Regions from separate parts of the Novosphingobium sp. CCH12-A3 genome, predicted to be linked through region 2. Evidence: predicted binding sites of a transcription regulator. Region 2 holds the regulator's gene; the other holds the start of a gene.
The links. The regulator LexA, encoded in region 2, represses DNA repair genes until DNA is damaged. The targets are predictions, from matches to a motif close to GTTCCNCNCTTGTTCT.
Positions count from the first base shown of each region.

Region 1: the regulator LexA is predicted to act here: its motif matches at 5,622-5,637, upstream of rmuC (DNA recombination protein RmuC).

Region 1 covers NZ_LSIA01000242.1:8,388-16,624, reverse strand. The annotation lists gene AX703_RS19790 (bifunctional diguanylate cyclase/phosphodiesterase) at 1-912, opposite strand, end outside; gene AX703_RS19785 (zinc-binding dehydrogenase) at 1,029-2,138, opposite strand; gene truA (tRNA pseudouridine(38-40) synthase TruA) at 2,142-2,894, opposite strand; gene fmt (methionyl-tRNA formyltransferase) at 2,891-3,796, opposite strand; gene recR (recombination mediator RecR) at 3,849-4,445, shown strand; gene def (peptide deformylase) at 4,511-5,077, shown strand; gene AX703_RS19760 (four-helix bundle copper-binding protein) at 5,093-5,503, opposite strand; gene rmuC (DNA recombination protein RmuC) at 5,652-7,133, shown strand; gene AX703_RS19750 (hypothetical protein) at 7,280-7,903, shown strand; gene AX703_RS19745 (META domain-containing protein) at 7,904-8,237, opposite strand, start outside.
Region 2 covers NZ_LSIA01000160.1:392-8,628, forward strand. The annotation lists partial or broken gene AX703_RS12345 (serine hydrolase) at 1-363, opposite strand, end outside; gene AX703_RS12350 (NYN domain-containing protein) at 425-1,174, opposite strand; gene moaC (cyclic pyranopterin monophosphate synthase MoaC) at 1,400-1,873, shown strand; gene AX703_RS12360 (molybdopterin molybdotransferase MoeA) at 1,870-3,075, shown strand; gene lexA (transcriptional repressor LexA) at 3,195-3,914, shown strand; gene AX703_RS12370 (energy transducer TonB) at 4,164-4,832, shown strand; gene AX703_RS12375 (ComEC/Rec2 family competence protein) at 4,942-7,242, opposite strand; gene gltX (glutamate--tRNA ligase) at 7,272-8,237, shown strand, end outside.

The DNA of each region.
Region 1 (8,237 bases), on a different contig from region 2:
CGACCACCAATGCAGGTCCCCCTCGATCACGATCGGGACTACCATGTCATGGAACGGCTTCAGCTTCCGTGCCGCCTCACGCAATGCCTCGGTCTCCGGCCCTGCAACGAGCAGGTTGACCAGCTTCACGCCTTCAAGATCGGCCGCATCGCGCCCCAGGGCCGTGCACAATCGTTCAGACGGCAGCGCGACATTTCCGCTGGCGTCGGTCTCGAGCATCCAGTCGCTGGCATGGGTCTCGTACGCAGTGAGCAGGCCCTGTATCGTCTCGCCCGCGGCCTTCAGCCGCCGCGTCCGCAGGATACGCGTAGCGAACATGTAGTGCAGGTTGAACAGCATCACGTGCAGGGCGATCAGCTGCAGGCCCATGACAGGCACGATCAGTTCCCCGCGCAAGTCGGACCGGAACAGCAGCGCCAAGGTCATCAGTCCCAGCGAGATCGTCTGGGAAATGATCCCCGCCACCGGGATCGTGAACTGCAACAGCAGTTCAAGTTGGGCCAGCACCAGAACGTAGATGATCAGCGCCCCGATCCGCTCGCTCGGCACGGCGATGATGCAGCAGGCGGTAAACGCGGCAAGGAATATGGCCCTCAGCCAGATGCCCTTGGCCCATATTTCGACCATCTCCGATGGCTTGTACTGCCCGCTGCTTTCCTTTCGGCGCAGTTCGGTCAGGCCGACGCGCATCTGGGCCAGCAGCAGCACGGCACCGACATAGAAATGCCAGGTCAGGCCGGGCGCGCATATCGCCAGCATCAGCGCCATGCGCAGCGCCTCGAACAGGTTGCCGCTCAGGGAATTGATGTATTCGAGCTTGCGCCGGGCGAACCATTCGACCTCACCAGGTTCAATATCATAGTGCAACAGATGCAGCAGCGAGCCTGGCCGCTTGAGCAGCCAGAGCTTCAACCTTTCCAGCCTTCCACTGCTCGCGGTCCCGTCCATCCCTGCCGGATAGGACAACACGTGTTCAGGATTGCTGGTGCACCAGTTATGTAGGCTTACGCAGTCGGACGTTTACCGCGTCACGGCGTGATCAGGTATTTCTCGCCAGTGCGCCGCGCATTGTATTCCAGCGCGGCCTCCTTCGTCAGCGCCTGATCCAGCGTGACGCGCGCCTTGTAGCTGCTCGCAAATGTCGTGGTAAGTTCTGCCATCACGCGGCGGCGCATCTTTTCGACGACTTCGGCACCCAGCTTGCCCATCCATGGCGTCAGCAGCCAGCCGGAGACATCCCACGAAAATCCGAAGTTGCGGGTCAGCACCGTCGGCGAAAGATCGAGCGCGCCGTAGATGAAAGCGTGCTTGGGGCTGTTCGAGCCATAACGGCTGTAAGCCGCGCCCGAATTGGCGACCTGCTCCATCACCGTCATGATCTGGCTGACGAGCTTGCCGCCGCCGATTGCATCGAATGCCATCGTCGCCTTCGTTGCGCCGATCGCGGCAGCGAGGTCGTCAAGAAATGTTGCCTTCGAACTGTCGACGACATGCTCGGCACCGATCCCTTTCAGGATCGCCACCTGCGCATCGTTGCGCACGATGTTGACCAGTGGAATGCCGTCAGCCTGGCAGATCTTCACCAGCATCTGCCCCAGGTTCGAAGCTGCGGCCGTATGCACCAGAGCGTTGTGCCCAAGGTGGCGCATCGTCTCGGTGAAGCTCAAGGCGGTCAGCGGATTGACGAAGGCTGAAGCGCCCTGCTCCGCCGTCACGCCCTCAGGAAGTTCAAGGCACATCGCCGCATCGGCCACGGCCAGCGTCGCATACATGCCGCCGGGGAAGCAGGTCACGCGCTTGCCGAGCAGCGCTTGCGCTTCCGGAGCGTCGCCGGCTGCGACCACCGTCCCCGCACCTTCGTTGCCCACAGGCATGGCTGCGCCGTGGCGCGCGGCCATCGCGCGGACGGCAGGATCGGGCATCTTCGCCACAATCCTGCCGGGCGAGAACTCCGCCTTTTCGATATCTGCCGGGCCGAACAGCAGACCAAGGTCCGAGGGATTGATCGGCGTCGCTTCCACGCGGATCACCACCTGCCGCCCCTCGGGCGCAGGCAGGGTAAAGTCTTCAAGGCTGACGGTCAGGGTGCCGTCGGGATCGAGCTGCGAGACGATGCGCTGGCCTTGAAGATCGGTCATTTTTCACTCTCCGGGATATGTTGCGGAGACGAAGTATAGACCTTCGGCAGGCGCGTTAAGTCCTAATTTGCTACGGTCTTTTGCTGCCAGCGCTTCGGCCACCTGGCCGACCGGCCACTGCCCCTGCCCCACCAGCGCAAGGCACCCCACCATCGAGCGCACCTGATGGTGCAGGAAGCTGCGCGCCGCTGCCTCGATGATCACCCGGTCGCCCTCGCGCCGCACGTCCAGCCGGTCGAGCGTCTTCAACGGGCTGGCCGACTGGCAGTGCACCGAACGGAACGTGGTGAAATCGTGATGGCCCACCAGCGCCTGCGCCGCGGCGTGCATCGCCGCAGCGTCAAGCGGCTTGGCGATACGCCAGGCCCGCCCCAGTTCCAGCGTCAGCGGCGCGCGGCGATTGATGATGCGATATTCGTACGACCTGCCGATGCAAGAGAAGCGCGCATGCCAGTCGTCGGCCACGTGGCTGCAATCGAGCACCGCGATCGGATGCTCCGCCAGGCGCAGCCGCGCATTGAGTGCTTCCATCATGCGAAACGGATCGAACGCGCGCGAAAGATCGAAATGCGCTCGCATCCCCAGCGCATGAACCCCGGTATCTGTCCGCCCTGCGGCGTTGAGCACCACGGCCTCGCCCGTGACGGATTCGACCGCCTCTTCCACCGCCTGCTGCACGCTCGGCCCGTGCGACTGGCGCTGGAAGCCCATATAGGGCCCGCCGTTCCATTCGAGAGTCAGCGCAAACCGCATCAGCCGAGCCGGGTCCCCGCCGCAATCGCCCGCCCGCGCAGAAGCGATGCCGCATCCATGGCCGGACGCCCCGCCCTCTGGATCAGCACAGGCCGGATCGCGCCCGAACCGCAGGCGATGGTGAGCCTGTCATCAAGCGTCACGCCAGCCTCACCCTGCGCATCAGCGACTTCAGCCGCCAGTATGCGATACCGCTCGCCCTCAAGCTCGAAGAACGCTCCGGGCACCGGCGCAAACGCCCGTACCTGCCGTTCCACCTCCACCGCATCGCGCGTGAAATCCAGCCGGCTCTCCGCCTTGTCGATCTTGTGGGCGTAAGTCACACCCGCCTCGGGCTGCACCACAGCCGGATAGGCAGCCAGATCAGTGAGCACCTGCACCATCAGCGCGGCACCCTTCGCGGCCAGCTCCGCAGTCAGTTCGCCCGCCGTCTTGCCATCGACCTGCGTCTTAACCTCGGCCAGCATCGGCCCGGTATCCAGTCCGCGCTCCATCTGCATGATGGTCACGCCGGTCATATCGTCACCTGCAAGGATCGCCCGCTGCACAGGCGCCGCCCCCCGCCAGCGCGGCAGGATCGAGCCGTGGACGTTGAGGCAGCCCAGGCGCGGCGCGTCCAGCACCGCCTGCGGCAGGATCAGGCCATAGGCCGCCACGACCGCGACATCGGCCCCCAGCGCGGCAAGCGCCGTCTGCTCTTCGGCCCCTTTCAATGAAGCCGGCGTGCGCACCTCGATCCCATGCGCCTCCGCCGCCAGATGCACCGGCGACGGCTGGAGCTTCTTGCCCCGCCCCGCCGGACGCGGCGGCTGGCTGTAGACGGCAACCACCTCGTGCCCAGCAGCGACCAGCGCTTCCAGCGTCGGCACCGCGAAATCGGGCGTGCCCATGAAGATGATGCGCATAAGCTGTCTGCAAGGCCTTCCGTTTGTCGGCTCCGGCCCTATCTGTGCTGCCATGGCATCGCAAGAGATCGAGGCACTTTCCGGCGCATTGGCGCGCCTCCCCGGGCTCGGCCCCCGCTCGGCCCGCCGCGCCGTGCTGTGGCTGATCAAACGGCGCGAAACCGCGCTGCCCCAGTTGCTCAACGCGCTGACCCAGGTGCAGGAACTGCTGGTCGAATGCGAGGTCTGCGGCAATGTCGATACCGCCAACCCCTGCGGCATCTGCACCGATCCCCGCCGTGACCAGCGCTCCATTTGCGTGGTCGAGGAAGTCGCCGACCTCTGGGCGCTGGACCGCGCCCGCCTGTTCACCGGCAAGTACCACGTGCTCGGCGGCAGGCTATCGGCCTTGGAAGGCGTGCGCCCCGAAGACCTGACCATCGGCCAGCTGCTCGACCGCGTGGGCCACGGCGGCATCGACGAAGTCGTCCTCGCCATGAACGCCACGCTCGAAGGCCAGACCACCGCCCATTACATCGCCGAGCGGCTCGAAGACGCCCCCGTGCGCGTCACGCAACTGGCGCACGGCCTGCCGGTCGGCGGCGAGCTTGACTACCTCGACGAAGGTACCTTGGCGCAAGCGTTGCGGGCAAGGCGCCCGGTGGCCTGATCGCCGATCACACTGATCGAAACGCTGTTCTTGCGACTCCCGCCCACATTCCTTATCTGCCCCCCATGGCCATCCGTGAAATCATCGAAGTCCCCGACCCGCGCCTCAAGCAGGTCTCCGTCCCCGTCGAAAAGTTCGACGACGAGCTCAAGACGCTGGTCGAAGACATGTTCGAGACGATGTACGATGCCCCCGGCATCGGCCTCGCCGCGATCCAGGTGGGCGTGCCACTGCGCGTGCTGGTCATCGACCTTCAGCCCGATGATCCCGATGCCGAACCCGTCGCCTGCGACCACGATGGCCACCACCATCACCACCAGCCGACCAAGAAGGAACCGCGGGTCTTCATCAACCCCGAGATCCTCGATCCATCTGAAGAGCACAGCCTCTATCAGGAAGGCTGCCTCTCCGTGCCCGAGATCTACGCCGAGGTCGAGCGCCCTGCCCGCATCCGCGCGCGCTGGCAGGACCTCGACGGAAACACGCACGAGGAGGAAATGGACGGCCTGATGGCCACCTGCCTCCAGCACGAGATGGATCATCTCGAAGGCGTGCTGTTCATAGACCACCTTTCGCGCCTCAAGCGCAACATGGCGCTGAAAAAGCTGGAAAAGCTGCGCAAGGCGGCGTGACCTGATGAGGCCGCGTTACGCGGCCTCATGCACCTCACGATCCAGATCTTCGAGTGCCCGGCGGCAATCGTCGGCGCATTCGCGGCACATCTGCGCGCAACGGCGGCAATGGGCGTGGTCATGCTTCGCGCACTCCGCCTCGCAAATCTCGCAGGCCTTGATGCACACGGCAAGCTGCGCCCGGATCAACTCGCGGTTGGATCCCGTGCGGCGCGTGGCAATGCGGCTCGTCGCGGCGCAGACATCAGAGCAATCCAGGCAGGTGCGGATGCACTGATCCATGTCCATCGCTTCGGCGAGACAGGCATCTGCGCACGAATTGCAGATCGCGGAGCAATACATCGCATGCTTCACTGCCAACCCCAGCGTGGCGTTGTAGTTGTCACCCACCTGCGGGTGTTCCGAAATCATCTTCTCGATCGACATGGGCGCTCTCCTTCGTTCGCAAGGGCTTAGCGGGTCGCGCTCCTTTCCGTTCCGCGCCCCGTCCTGCCTGTGGAACACGCCGGCTGAATCGGTTGCGCCAATTGGCGCGTCACGGTAGGTTCCCATTTCGTTCCTGTTGGAGAATTCCGTGGAATCTGCCCTTTTCGTCATCGTAGCGCTTGTGATCGGGCTTGGTATCGGCTGGTCCCGCCATGACAGCCGCGATGCCGAGGCCAAGGCCCACGAAGGCACGGTCAAGGCGATGACGGTCGACCTCGCTGCCACGGTGGAGCGCGCCAAGGCACTGGAATCCGGCCTTGCCGAACTGCAGGATGTTCGCCGCCAGCGCGATGAACTGGCCCCTGCTCTCGCCGCCGCCCGCCAGCGCGCTGCCGATGCAGATCAGGTCCGCGCCGAACTTGCTCAGGTCCGGGCCGAGCGCGAATCATTGCGCGCCGAGCTTGAGCGCATGAAGGCCGATGCCGAGAACTTCGCCGAACAGAAGCGCCTGCTGATCGAGGCGCAGGAGGCCCTGCGCAAGGAGTTCGAGAATGCTGGCAACAAGGTGCTGGAAAAGGCGCAGGAAGCCTTTCTCAACCGTGCTCATGCCCGTTTCGAGGAAAGCGAGAAGACCAGCGCCGAACGCCTCAAGTCCCTGCTCGCCCCTGTAGACCAGCGGCTGCGCAGTTATGAGGAACAGGTGCAGAGCCTCGAAAAGCAGCGCGTGGACTCGTTTGGCCAGCTGACCGGTCTGATCCAGTCGATGCGCGATGGGCAGGAAGCAGTGCGTGCCGCAGCCGCCCAACTCGGCAACTCGCTGCGCAATGGCCCGAAAACTCGCGGGCGCTGGGGCGAACTGCAGTTGCGCAACGTGCTGGAACAATGCGGCCTGTCCGAACACACCGATTTCATCACGGAACATTCGGTCGATACCGACGAAGGCCGCCTGCGCCCGGATGCCATCGTCCGCGTTCCCGGAAACAAGCTGCTGGTGATCGACGCCAAGGTTTCGCTCAATGCCTATCAGGATGCCTTCGAGGCGGAGGACGACGATACGCGGAAGATCGCGTTGAACGCCCACGTCCAGTCGATGCGCAACCACATCCAGACACTGGGCGCCAAGTCCTATCAGTCGCAGTTCGAAGAGGCGCCGGACTACGTGCTGATGTTCGTTCCCGGCGAACACTTCATTGCCGCCGCGCTGGAGCGTGACCCCTCGCTATGGGATTTCGCCTTCGAACGGCGCGTTCTGCTGGCCAGCCCGACCAACCTCGTCGCCATTGCCCGCACCGTGGCCCAAGTCTGGCGGCAGGACGGCCTGGCCCGCGAAGCGCGCGAGATCGGTAAGATGGGCGGCGAGCTTTACGATCGCCTTGCCGTCGCCGCCGAACACCTCAAGCGCGTCGGCAACGGGCTGGACAGTGCAGTGAGCAACTACAACAAGTTCGTCGGCAGCTTCGAACGCAACGTGCTGTCGGCTGGTCGCCGCCTGAAGGACAAGCACATCGAGATCGGCAAGCGCGAGCTTGAGGAAGTGCCTCTTGTCGAAGCCGCCCCGCGCTATGCTGAGGCAGAACCGGTGCCGCTCGCAGCGATTGCCAACGACGATGGAGACGTCGCTGCGGAATGACACAGAGGCTCGCCCGGCTCCTTTTCGCCACTGCCGCACTGGCGGCTCTGGCCGGGTGCGGGAGCGGGAGCGAGCCTCAAGCGTCGCCAAGCGCTAGTGAACCCTATCCGGCCCCGCCAGCGCCCCCGCCGGCCTCCGAGCCAGTGGTGGAGCCCGAACCTGAAGCAAGCCAGTCTGCCACCCCTGCGCCTGCTACGGTGCAGGAAGCCCGCTACGCGCCGCGGGACGAATGCCTGAAGCAGCCAGGCTGGCCCGCGTTTCACAAGGCCTTGGTGGCCGCGATCCTGAAACGGGACGCGCAAGCGATGTCCAAGCTCGCGGCACCCGATATCGCGCTGGACTATGGGGGCGGCAGCGGGCCTGCCGAACTGGTCAAGCGTCTCAACGATCCCGAGACGAAACTGTGGCTTGAACTCGAAGCGATGTTGCCGCTGGGCTGCGCCGTGCAGGGCGGGCTGGCCGCCATGCCATGGGTCTTCTGGAACGTGCCGGAAGACATCGACAGCTACAGTGCGATGCTGGTGCTCGGCGACGACACGCCCATGCGGGATAAACCGGGCGGCAAACCCTTGGCGCCAGCAGGCTGGAGCATTGTCGGCATAGATCCGATGGACTTCGACAGTGAAGCCAGAGCGATCCGCGTTACCACGCATGACGGAACCAAAGGCTACATCGAAACGGCCAAGCTGCGCAGCCTGCTCGACTATCGCCTGATTGCCGAACCCAAGCAGGGTCAGTGGCAGATCACCGCCTTCATCGCCGGGGATTGATCAGCCGGTCGTCAGCTCCAGGTCGAGCGCATGTCCGCCGGACACCAACCGCATCGTCCGTCCGCGGCGCTCGATCTCGGGTGCGGCAGATAACAATGCGTTGACCGCCTCCTCCTGTTGCCACACCGGACCCTCGCAGAACATCCGCGTCGCCATGAGCGGGCCAGCGACCAACCTCTGCCCATCGACGCGATAGTCGCCGCCGATGCCGTTGCAGCCGACGCTTGCGCTCAGCCGCCCGTCCTCGAACTTCAAGGTGGCCTTCTCGGGCGCAACCGGCGCGGCCCCATCCACGCGCAGGATCGTCCAAGCCGTACCGGCCAGCCCCGCACTA
Region 2 (8,237 bases):
CCAACGACCCTTGGCGTCGAAGTCCAGACCGTAGCGCTCCAATCGCACTTTGCCATCCTGCACGATCACCAACCCCGCCGTGCGCTGGCTTGCCATATATTCGTCCAGTCCCGGCACGGTCAGCGGCTTGCCTGCTGGAAGAGGCAAAGGTTCGGCCGCAGGCGCAATCCTGTTGGCCTTGGCCAGAAACGGCAACGTGTCCATCGCCCGGAAAGCCGCATCACGCTGCCCTTCCCGCCAAGACAGCACGTCGGCATTGGTCGGTAGCGCAAGAAGAATTCCCCGCGTTTCCTTGTCAAGCGAGGCAAACCCGGCACCTCCGGCCAGCACGACCGCTCCTAACAAAACCCACCGCTTCCGCATCCACCGCTCCCGTTATTGACACTTGGTGCAATAGCGAGCGCTGGCAGGGCGGCAAGTGACGTCAGGCCACCAACCGCACCTGCGATTGGGTGGAACCCGCAATCTTTTCAACGGCGAAGCGGCCGTCCTTCTTGAACACTTGCAGCCAGCTCCTTGATCCGAACGAGGCGGGTTGGAGCTTCGCCTTGCTCAGGACGGTAGCGAGCTCCGGCAATGCCACCCATTCCCGCTGGTTGGCCAACTCGTTCAAAGCTTCCCTGACTTTGGCCCAGTTGGCGGCTTCCGATTTGGACGGCTCTTGCGGGGGCTTGGCTTTGGTCGCAGCTGCCGTTGGTTTCTCGACTTTCTCAGAGGATGTTGCGGCAGCCTTCCTCGTGTTCAGAACGATATGGTATTTCGAGCAACTGTTTCGGAGTTTCAGGTCAGCGGCATCACCGCCGAAACCATGCACTTCGGCGCCCTCCCTGCGCAGAAATTCGACAAGTGGCTGAAAGTCACGGTCATTCGATGCAATGCAGACGCAATCAAACCCCTTGCGCAGGACGATTTCGACTGTCTCGACAGCCAAGGCGATGTCGGTGGTGTTCTTCTTGTTCTTTGAAGGTGTAACCTGTCTCACATCGAGCGGATGGTCTTTGGAATGGTCTATCCATTCGCCATTCGCCCCGTTTGCAAAGTTTCCATAGACACGGCGCAACTGCACGTCCCCCAACGACGTTGCGATCGCTTCAATCTTTGACATCGTGCTTGCGGGCACGTTCTCGCCATCAATCATGATGGCAACACGCTTCTTGTTCTGCACAGTATTCATCAATGTACTTATTGCGGCAGAAGGCTAACGAAATCCCAATATGTAGTCACTTCGGATTGGAAACGCTTTCCTACAGGGCAGGTTTTTGCCATGGTGCCGACTGTCAGCGAAGCACCTTGAAAGCCCCGGAAATCCGCGCCAAAACTGCGTTCCAACTCCCGTTCCGCAGTTCTCTCTGGACAGTGTAAACCCCGTAAACCCCCATTCAGCATTCCAGGGACAACGATGAACGACCTCACCCATCTCGATTCGACCGGCACCGCTCGCATGGTCGACGTCGGCGGCAAGACCGAGACGCACCGCGTCGCGATTGCACGTGGTATGATTCGCATGTCTGACGCCACGCTCGAGGCGATCAGGTCCGGCAATGCTCCGAAAGGCGATGTGCTTGGCCCAGCGCGGATTGCCGGGATCATGGCGGCGAAAAGGACAGGCGACCTCATCCCGCTCTGCCATCCGCTGGTGCTCGATGCGGTCAACGTCGATTTCGCCTTCGTCGCCGACGGCATCGAATGCACTGCCACCGCTTCGTTGACCGGTCGCACGGGCGTAGAGATGGAAGCGTTGACGGCGGTGAGCCTCGCCCTGCTGACGATCTACGACATGGCCAAGGCTCTCGACAAAGGCATGGTGATCGAAAGTGTCCGTCTGATCGAGAAGCGGGGCGGCAAGTCCGGAACCTGGCGCGCTCCGGAATGAAAGCGCCGCCCCTACCCCTTGCCGATGCGCAGAGCCGGTTGCTCGCGCTCGCGCCTTCGCTGCCCGTCGAGCATCGCTCGGTTGCCGAATGCCTTGGCCATTACCTCGCCGAGGACCTCCTTGCCCGGCGCACGCAGCCAGCTGCAGCCCTTTCGGCGATGGACGGCTATGCCATGCGCAGTGCCGATCTTCCGGGCCCGTGGCGCGTGATCGGTGAAAGCGCGGCCGGTCACCCCTTCGGCGGCGAGGTCGGCCCCGATGAAGCCACCCGCATCAGCACTGGCGCCATCCTGCCCAAAGGCGCGGACATGGTGCTGCTTCAGGAGGACAGCGCGCGCAACGGCAACGAGCTGAGCTTGACCGGCGAGCCACCGCAGCCCGCTTCGCGCCACGTTCGACCCGCAGGCATGGATTTCAGCTCTCGCGAAACGCTGATCTCTGCGGGTAGCCGCATTAGCCCTGCGCAAATCGCGCTCGCCATCGCCGGTGGCCACAGCCATCTCCCCGTGCGCCGGCGTGTCAGCCTGGCCGTCATCGACAGCGGCGACGAACTGGTTCCTCCCGGCCACCTGCCCGACCTGCACCAGCTTCCCGCCAGCAACGGGCCGATGCTCTGTGCGATGGCCGCCTCCCTGCCGGTCGATATCCGCCATGCCGGTCCTGTGGCGGACGAACTCGCAGAATTGGTCCGCGCGCTGGACGCGGCAAACAGCTCGGACATCATAGTCACAAGCGGCGGGGCGTCAGTCGGGGATCACGATCTCGTTCGCCCGGCGCTCGAGGCCGTTGGCGCCTCGATCGACTTCTGGCGCATCGGCATCAAGCCGGGCAAGCCGCTGCTGGTGGCAACGCGTGGATCCCAGATCATTCTCGGCCTGCCCGGCAATCCCGCCTCGGCCTTCGTCACGGCCTACCTGTTCATGCTCCCCCTGTTGAGAGCGATGCTCGGCGCGAGTGCGCCTTTGCCAAAAGCCATCCCAGCCCGGCTTGCAGAGCCACTGGCGCAGGGCGGGAGCCGAATGGAGTTCCTGCGCGCGATATGGGACGGAGCGTCGGTAAGGCTCGACCCGCTCCAGGATTCCGGAGCGCTCTCTCCACTTTCAAGGGCCAACGCGTTGGCCGTGCGGGAAGCAGGGGCCGAGGCCAAACCGGCCGGAACGGATGTTCCTATCTACCTCCTCGAAAATGGCGGAATTGCTTGACGAGTCGCAACAGGTTGCTTATCCGTTCCGCATTCGTTCGCCGGGATGGAACATTTACTCCCGGTCCATGAAAGACCAGCGGCTTTGCCTCGAAGCCGCGCATTGCGGAGTGGCCGCCGATGTTGACGCGCAAGCAGCACGAACTGCTCACCTTCATTCAGGTCCGGCTTGAAGAGTCGGGCATCTCCCCCTCGTTCGAGGAGATGAAGGAAGCGCTCGATCTGAAGTCCAAGTCGGGCGTCCACCGGCTGATCTCGGCGCTTGAAGAGCGTGGCTTCATCCGCCGCCTCCCCAACCGCGCACGGGCACTCGAAGTCCTCCGCCAGCCAGACAGCGCGGTGGGCAAGCAGAGCGCCGTTCGGCAGATTGCCAATGCAGATGGTGGAGCAACGGGCGGAAGCGTCACGGCGCTTCGTCCTGCACCAAAAGCGCCTCCCGTGCCTGTGGCGGCAAACGACGTGATCGAGCTGCCGCTGCACGGCAAGATTGCAGCCGGTGTGCCAATCGAAGCGCTTGAGACGACGGCGACCCTGCCGGTTCCTGCCGCGCTACTGGGCGCAGGAGAGCATTACGCACTCGAAGTGTCCGGTGACTCGATGGTTGAAGCCGGGATCTTCGATGGCGATTACGCGCTTGTCCGCAAGACAGATATGGCGCGCGATGGCGAGATCGTGGTTGCACTTGTGCGTGGGGAAGAGGCCACGCTCAAGTATCTCCATCACGAAAAGGGCATGGTTCGGCTGGATCCTGCCAATGCTGCCTATGATCCGCAGTTCTATCGCCCCGACGAGGTGACCGTGCAGGGCAAGCTTGCAGGCTTGCTCCGGCGTTACCACTGACGTTTGTTGCAACATAGCGCCCGGCCTTGGGCGTGCCTGATGGCAAAGGCCGCTGCGCAGGAAATGCGCGGCGGCTTTTTTTGCATCAGCATGTTATGGCAAATATCAATCGATTTGGTTGAGATTCTTCTGGATGTGATCCAGTGTGAAGTATAGTATCCACTGTTACCGAATGCCCCGCCATGGGGCGCCCCATTCCGGGACGGCCCGCCAGAACTTGGGGCGTCGGCAACGGAAGAGGTGTTGCCAATGGCTTATGCAATCGAGAATACGAGACGCAGGCAGACACAGACCTTCATCGCGGTCGGGCTGCTTCATGGAGTGGCGATCTGGGCGATCGCTTCAGGGTTCGCCAACAGCATGGTCACGATCCTGACGGACCGACTTCCTGCCAAGCAGTGGGAGGACGAGGAGGTGAAGGTAACGCCTGTCGTGCCGCCGCCGGACGTGAAACCTTCCCCACAGCCTGACAGCCGCTCGCTGGTGGCCCCCCGCCCCGACATCGCGATTACGCCGGTGGATCCTTCAAGCACAGTCCGGGATATCGACGTCACCCCGATCACACCAGTCGACCCTATCCCGAACGTCCTGCCCGACCCCCGCGCCTCTCCCTCGCCGAGCTTTGCCGTTCGCACAGCATCGCCGAAGGGATCGCCGGGCTCATGGGTCTCGGACCGCGACTATCCCTCGGCCGCAATCAGAGAAGAAAGAGAAGGGCTAACCCGCTTTCGCCTCTCGATAGGCGTGGATGGCCGCGTCACGGGATGCGAGATTACCGGATCGAGCGGGTCTCCTGACCTTGATGCAGCGACATGCACGAAAGTCAGCGCGCGGGCGCGGTTCACTCCTGCACTTGGCAGCGACGGTATGCCGACTGCGGGGAGCTATGTCGGTTCGGTGCGCTGGGTCCTTCCCTGATGAATTGGTCCGGGCGAACGTCAGGTTCGCCCGGCAAGCCTGGCGGAAGAGAGCGCTGCTTCGAGATCATCGCCCGCCGGACAAGGGAATGGACCGCCCTGGGTCGCATTCATCGCTTGGTGGCCACTGGCGCCGTTACCGGCACGGTTGCATCAGGCGCATCCGTCGCTCCAACTCCGACGTCGTTGAGTTGCGTCAGGCTGGGCGTCGGGCGGGGTTCCGGCCAGCGATACCAACCATGCTGGCCCTGCGTTTCCGCTACGGTGCGAATCCGGCCAGAGGCAAGATCGATGGATATGCCTCCCGTATTGGCGAGATAGGGTCGGTCTGCCTTCAGCATGCGCGGGCGGCACGATGCCGGAAGGCGTCGATCGGCGATGACGATGTCGGCCCGCTCGCAGGCCGCCACAAGCGCCATGTCGTCAATGTAGTTTCGGCTGCGGGCCATCAGGAGCGTAAAACGCCGTTCGCATCTGAGCACGATTGCAACGCAGAAGTCTTCATTGCAGCGAGCACCCGGCCATTCATCGAGGCGACGAAGGCTGCCTTCCATTCCGGCAAGTTCGAGCAAGTTGTCCCGCATGTAATCGCCCCTTCCCATGCGCAGGACGATCAGGTCCGATCCTTCGCCGGCTATGCCGGCATGATGGCCATCACCGGTGACGAGCACATCAGGCCGCGGCGTCAGGACCATGGCGGTGATGGCAAGACCGGCGGGTATGGTGCCAAGAAGGCGCACCTTGCCCACCCAGAGTGCCAGCCACAACATGCCGACGAGGAACAGCACGTAGCTCCATGTTTCGAAGGGCGGCATTGCAGTTACTGAGCCGGGTTGTGATGCCACGAGGTGTGCCAGCGCCAGCAGCAGATCGAGGGACTTGCCAACCAGCCACCAAACCGGTGCGCCAAGGCCTGCGAGATCAAACACCAGGGCCAAGCCGATCAGCGGCATGGTCACGAAAGTGGTCAGCGGAATGGCAATGACGTTTGCCAGCGAGCCATAAACGCCAGCGCGATGAAAATGGAACAGGCCGATTGGCATCAGTGCGAGTTCAATGACCATGCCGGTGGCCAGCAACATTACGAAGCTTCGCCCAGCCCGGACCAGGAGCCCATGGTGTTCACCGGTGAGGAACGAGCGGACCGGGCCCGCCGAGTGAAAGGCGATGATCGCAATCACGGCGGCGAAGCTCATCTGGAAGCTGGGGCCAAGGACGGCATCGGGCCAGAACAGCATGACGACAAAGCCGCCAACCGCGACCATTCGCATCGATAGTGGATCGCGTCCCAAGGCCAGCGCACCAAGGACAAGCAATGCCCCGATGCACGACCGGATGGTGGGCACTTCCGCTCCGGTCAGCAAGGTATAGCCAAATCCTGCCAGGGCGCCTGCCAGCGCAGCTGCAAGAGGCACGCGGATCCTGAGCGCAACCCAGGGAAAGAGCGCGAGCAAGCGCGCAACCAGCCAATAGACGGCCCCCACCAGCGCGCTGACATGCAAGCCGCTGATCGACAGGAGGTGGGTCAGTCCCGCATCGCGCATGGCGTCTTCATCGCTGGCAGCAATCGCCCCGCGATCCCCGCTGGCAAATGCGGCCGCAATTGTCCCCGCCGATCCGGTCAACCGTGAGCGGACATGCTCGGCCAGCGACTTCTGCAAGCTGCGAAGCGTGGTATCACGATCTGATCTTCCGACCACTCGCACATCGCCCAGCACCGTTCCCGTCGCTGCAAGGCCATCGAACCAGGCCCTGCGAGCAAAATCGTACGCGCCCGGAAGCACGGGAGCGGCCGGTGGCATGAGCCGGGCGCGCAGGGCGACCCGGGCACCTTCAGCCACGTCGCCCGGATCCTTGTCGTAAGGCAGGTTGACCCGCACGCGGACAGGACCGGCCATGCCATCCAGCATCACCCGCAATACGAGGCGCGCGCGCGCCTTTGCCGGCTCCTCCCGTCGTTCAAGAACTTCACCAGCAAGACCCGAAACCTGCGGCCTAGCTATGCCTGGTTGCCCCACCAGCGCGGAGCGCGTCCAGATGGTGACCTCGCCGGCAGCCACCATGATCGCCAGTCCTGCCACGGCGAGGCGCAGGTGAGGCCGCTTCTCGGCATTGATCGCCAGCAGGCCAAGGATGGCGATGGCCCCAAGCGCAAACAGTGCGGCAATCCAGTCGGCGCGGGAGGGAAGCGCCACCCACAGGACAATGCCTGCGGCAAAGGCCACCACCAGCCAGAGCCCCCGTTCGAACGGGTGTGCATCCAGGAAGCGTTCTGCAGCGTCGATCCGACCATCAAGCATGCTGGACAATCGCGCGCGGATGTCCCAATGCCGCGCGCGTTCGCCCGGTTCAGGGACCGGTTCGGCGGCGGGGTAGTCTGCCGCTGGCCGATCTGCAGCCGGAGACGCCATGACATTCAAAGCAAAGGAAAGCGCGGCCGATGGCAAGCGCCACTGACACCGTTTCTGCAGGATCGCCCGGCAATGCCCCGGTCGTCACCCGTTTCGCCCCTTCGCCCACTGGCTTCCTGCACATTGGCGGCGCGCGTACGGCGCTGTTCAACTGGCTCTATGCTCGCCACAACAGCGGCAAGTATCTGCTGCGCATCGAGGATACCGATCGTGCTCGCTCGACCGATGCAGCCATCGAAGCGATCTTCGACGGGCTGAACTGGCTGGGTCTGAGCGGAGACGAGGAGCCTGTGTTCCAGTTCGCCCGCTCGGAACGGCACGCTCATGTCGCGCACCAGATGCTGGAGGCCGGACACGCCTATCGCTGCTACCTGACGCAGGAAGAGCTCGCCGCTCGTCGCGAGAAAGCCCAGGCCGAGCGCAGACCCTTCCGCATCGATAGCGAGTGGCGCGATGCGACGCCAGATCAGTGGCCGACCGACCAGTCCTACGTGGTGCGCATGAAGGCGCCGCGCGACGGCGAAACGACGATTCCCGATCGCGTTCAGGGTTCCATCACGGTCCAGAACAGCGAGCTTGACGACTTCATCGTGCTGCGCTCGGACGGCACGCCGACATACATGCTCGCTGTCGTGGTCGACGATCATGACATGGGCGTCACCCATGTGATCCGCGGCGACGATCACATCAACAATGCGTTCCGTCAGCTGGTGATCGTCCGTGCGATGAACGAGATCGAAGGTGGTTGGCCCGATCCGATCTACGCGCACATCCCGCTGATCCACGGTGCTGATGGCGCCAAGCTTTCAAAGCGTCACGGTGCGCTGGGCGTCGACGCCTATCGCGACGAGATGGGGCTGCTGCCCGAAGCGGTGTTCAACTACCTGCTGCGCCTCGGCTGGGGCCATGGTGACGAGGAAATCATCAGCCGCGATCAGGCGGTTGAATGGTTCGATATCGCCAACGTCAACAAGGGCGCATCGCGCTTTGATCTC